One region of the Solibacillus cecembensis genome, then DNA from elsewhere that is predicted to be linked to it. Evidence: riboswitches for the same ligand, from Rfam matches in the RefSeq annotation. Region 1 holds a riboswitch; the other holds the start of a gene.
The links. Region 1 has a riboswitch for S-adenosylmethionine ahead of ACQKIH_RS17300 (methionine ABC transporter ATP-binding protein). Riboswitches for the same ligand answer to the same signal wherever they lie in the genome.

Region 1 (2,191 bases):
ACTGAGCAATAATAATCCGTACGCTAAAATCTGTTTATGCAGGTTTTGGCGTTTTTTTTCATTTCAATACTATTGGAGGGGTTCCGAATGGAGAAATGTATTATCGTAGAAGGGCGGTCAGATAAACTTCAAATTGCCCCTTTACTAGCTGAACACGTTGTGATACTTTGTACGAATGGCACGATAAGTGAAGATGAATTAATTGCATTATTAACGCCGTACGAGCAATATGAAATGGTCACGATGTTCGATGTTGATAAAAATGGAGAGAAATTGCGCAAGTTGATGAATCGTACTTATTCTGAAGCACAGCATTTAATAATTCCAAAGCAATATATTGAAGTGGCTGAGACACCAGCGCCTATTTTAATTGAACTTCTTAAAGATGCGAAATTTTTAGTAAAAGAAGGATGACGGTAGTATGGATCAATGGACGAAAGAACAATGGATAGAGCAGGTACAAAGTGGAGAGCAATGTGCCTTTTATTTATATACACCACTATGTGGGACATGTGATGTAGCGTCAAAAATGTTAACAGTAATTGAGAATTTATTACCGGATGTGCCGATTGGAAAGGCGAATATTAACTATTTAGGTGATTTTGCCATGGAGATGCAGGTAGAAAGTGTCCCGTGTTTAATCATTGCGAATAATGGGGAAATCCAAGAAAAAATATATGCATTTCAATCCGTACCTTTTTTATATACATTGTTAAAAAAAGATTGACGTTCCTAATTTCACGTGATAGAGTATCATTTATAACAAAAAACTTAATAGCGTTACTCTTATAAAGAGAGGCGGAGGGAAGTGCCCTATGAAGCCCGGCAACCAGCATCGTATGATGAAAAGGTGCCAAATCACACAAAGTTTAAAGTTTAACTTTGAGAGATGAGAGAACGGTTCAACATAAATATGTGAAAACCTTTCTACTTGTCGTCGTAGAAAGGTTTTTTTGTTTTTTAAACAGTTTGAAAATTAAGTGAAACTGCTCGCGCGAAAAAAGGTATTTTGCAAATAACGAATCAGTTATTTCAAATAAAGGAGTTCAAAAAATGATTGACTTACAAAATATATCGAAAATTTATAAGACGAAAAACGGTGAACTAAAAGCTGTAGACCAAGTAAACTTATCGATTAAGCAAGGTGAAATTTACGGTATTATCGGTTACAGTGGTGCTGGTAAAAGTACGATGATTCGACTATTAAATGGTTTAGAAAAACCAACAGTTGGTTCAGTCATTATAAATGGCAACGATATTTCAAAAGCTTCTGGAAAAAAATTACGAGATGCAAGGCAAAAGATCAGCATGATTTTCCAACATTTCAATTTACTTTGGTCGCGTACTGTGGAAGAAAATATTGCCTTTCCACTTGAAATTGCAGGAGTTTCAAAAGAACAACGAGCAAAACGTGTAGAAGAACTAATTGAGCTTGTTGGACTAGCAGGTCGAGGGAAAGCGTATCCTTCACAGTTATCAGGTGGTCAAAAGCAACGTGTCGGAATTGCCCGCGCACTTGCCAATAATCCGGAAGTTTTACTAGGTGACGAGGCAACATCTGCACTGGACCCAGAAACGACGGATTCAATTTTAGAACTGTTACTTGATATAAATAAAAAAATAGGATTGACGATTGTACTCATTACACACGAGATGCATGTTATCCGAAAAATTTGTGACCGTGTTGCCGTAATGGAAGCGGGTAAAGTAGTGGAGCAAGGCGAGGTTCTCCAAGTATTCCAAAATCCTCAAGCACCGATTACGAAAAACTTTATGGCGCAAATATCTGGAGAAACACAAGAAATACAAGCGTCACTTGAGCAAATTTTAGCCAACTATCCATCAGGGAGAATTGTAAAGCTAGGCTTTGTCGGTCAAACAACAGAGCAACCTGTTATTTCACAAATCATTAAGCAATTTGATATTGTCGTGAATATTGTACATGGCAAAATTTCAAATACGACAAGTGGCCCGCTCGGTACATTGTTTGTTCATATTGAAGGATCGAATGACCAAATTAACGCCGCTTTAGAAGTACTTGCGCAACATAAAGTTCAAACGGAGGTGATTGGACATGATTGAACAATTATTTCCGAATGTAGATTGGGCAAAGATGCTCGATGCAACATATGAAACGATTTATATGACGGTTATCGCAACCGCCGTGACATTTGTACTTGGTTTAATCATC
Region 2 (2,191 bases), on a different contig from region 1:
GAATTTCCTTATCGTTGTAAATCCGCATTTTCCTGACGCTACCCCAATAGTAAATCAAATAAATCACTTTTATTTCATTGATTTATTATCAAGTTTATAAAATTCAACTATATCATTATAAAACCAAAATTCTATAGAAGTATTTCTTTTTTTATCGACATAGCCGATAATATTTGCTCCTTGTTCTGAACGGAAATAATGATTTTTTCCATATGTTTTTATTACTTCCTCCCTTTTGTCACCAATTTTTATTCCCTTTATAGTTTCTATATTGCTGTCAGTTATAATAAATCTCGTAATTTCACCTGTTTCATTTACTGCTATTTCAATGCCTTTCTTTAACTCAAAATAATCATAACCCTTTACATTTCTACTTTGTTCTGTCTTTTCCCCATATGTTTTTGTTATTTCTTCGCTATAAAAATCATCATTTACAAACAAACCTTCAATGTTTCCCTTACTTAAATCTGTTGTTTTCGTAAATGTATGATGATATGAGCGAGCAAAAGTATGGTTAAATGAAAACGCCAATAATAGAAAAATAATTCCTATTGTAGTAAAAATAATAATATTCCGTTTCATATAACGCCCCTTTACCTTATCTTGTTCTGCCAAAATGCACCGTTAATTGAATAACTGAATAATCAGTTGTTTCATTGAAGTGTAACACACTTCCTATTACCGGTGCGTGATGGATGTGTAAGAGTAACAAAAGAGATTGATTGTTACCGCAGGCGAGCCGATAAGATCTACAAGGTAACTTGGTCAATCTATGTCAAAACCCCTGTAAATCATGGGATAGCAAATTAATTAGCATTCTATAATCCCTCAACATTGTAACCGGACATGCATTTAAACAAATTTTTAAGAATTATTGCAAAATTCTCAAATCCGTGTTACGATGTTTAACAATTATATATGACTTATCACGAGAAGCGGAGGGGTTTGGCCCGGTGAAGCTTCAGCAACCTCTAATTTTTATTAGAAAGGTGCTACTTCCAGCAAGGGATTTCCCCTTGAAAGATAAGAGCGAGCTTAGCGTCCCTCATTCTTTTTCTGGAATGAGGGATTTTTGTTTAATATCAATGAAATTGGGGGAACGAGCATGCCTATTAACATTCAAAAACAACTGCCAGCTGGGGAATTGCTACGACAAGAGAAAATTTTCGTAATGGAAGAAGACCGCGCGAAAACACAGCAAATTCGTCCGCTAAATATTTTAGTGTTTAATTTAATGCCAGAAAAGGAAAAAACGGAGCTACAACTTTTACGCTTACTTGGCAACACGCCATTGCAAGTGAATGTTACATTTTTAAACACAGCTACATACGAATCAAAAAATGTATCGAAATCTCATTTAGACACGTTTTATCAAACATTCGACGAGATTAAGCATCGTCGCTATGACGGGCTTATTATTACAGGGGCTCCTGTTGAAAAAATGGAATTTGAAGAGGTTGGCTATTGGAAAGAAATTGAAGAGGTTATGGATTGGGCAGATAAAAATGTCACGTCTATTATGCATATTTGTTGGGGGGCACAAGCAGCGTTATACCATCATTTCGGCATTGGGAAATTTGAATTACCGAAAAAATGCTCAGGCATTTATTCGCATGTCATTACGGATTTAACGGTAGATTTAGTACGTGGTTTCAGTGATCAGTATGTCGCGCCACATTCACGTCATACATCAGTTTCGATTGATGAAGTTCGCGCCCATCCAGAATTGCGTTTGTTGAGCTATTCAGATGATGCAGGTGTATTCATTGTTCAATCTAAAAATAACAAGCATATTATGATTACCGGTCATTTAGAATATGATGCAACGACGCTGTCAGATGAGTATTTCCGTGATATAGAGAAGGATCCGGAACTGACAGAAGTTCCAGTCAATTACTTCCCAAATAATGACCCACAAAATGAACCGAAAAACACTTGGCGTGCGCATTCACATTTACTATTTTATAACTGGTTGAACTATTATGTGTACCAAGAAACACCTTATGAATGGCATTTTGTTGAAGATGCATTAGAATATCATATTTAAAATAGAACAAGCTCCTAACGCAGAAATTTAGCGATAGGAGCTGATTTATTTCATTCACATTACTTCAACGCCACCCATGTGCGATCACGTTCCATTTGAAGGTGAATAGGGGTATTGAAAAAGGCGCTTAACTGCTGCTCTGTT

Region 2: linked by a shared signal. The riboswitch ahead of metA (homoserine O-acetyltransferase MetA) and the one ahead of ACQKIH_RS17300 (methionine ABC transporter ATP-binding protein) in region 1 are both predicted to bind S-adenosylmethionine.

Annotation. Positions count from the first base shown of each region.
Region 1 is NZ_JBNNMF010000022.1:8,603-10,793, forward strand. It holds gene gcvH (glycine cleavage system protein GcvH) at 1-12, shown strand, start outside; gene ACQKIH_RS17290 (toprim domain-containing protein) at 88-414, shown strand; gene ACQKIH_RS17295 (thioredoxin family protein) at 422-727, shown strand; SAM riboswitch class I at 784-896, shown strand; gene ACQKIH_RS17300 (methionine ABC transporter ATP-binding protein) at 1,054-2,082, shown strand; gene ACQKIH_RS17305 (methionine ABC transporter permease) at 2,075-2,191, shown strand, end outside.
Region 2 is NZ_JBNNMF010000018.1:14,283-16,473, forward strand. It holds gene ACQKIH_RS15645 (hypothetical protein) at 70-615, opposite strand; SAM riboswitch class I at 921-1,030, shown strand; gene metA (homoserine O-acetyltransferase MetA) at 1,106-2,047, shown strand; gene ACQKIH_RS15655 (ABC transporter ATP-binding protein) at 2,107-2,191, opposite strand, start outside.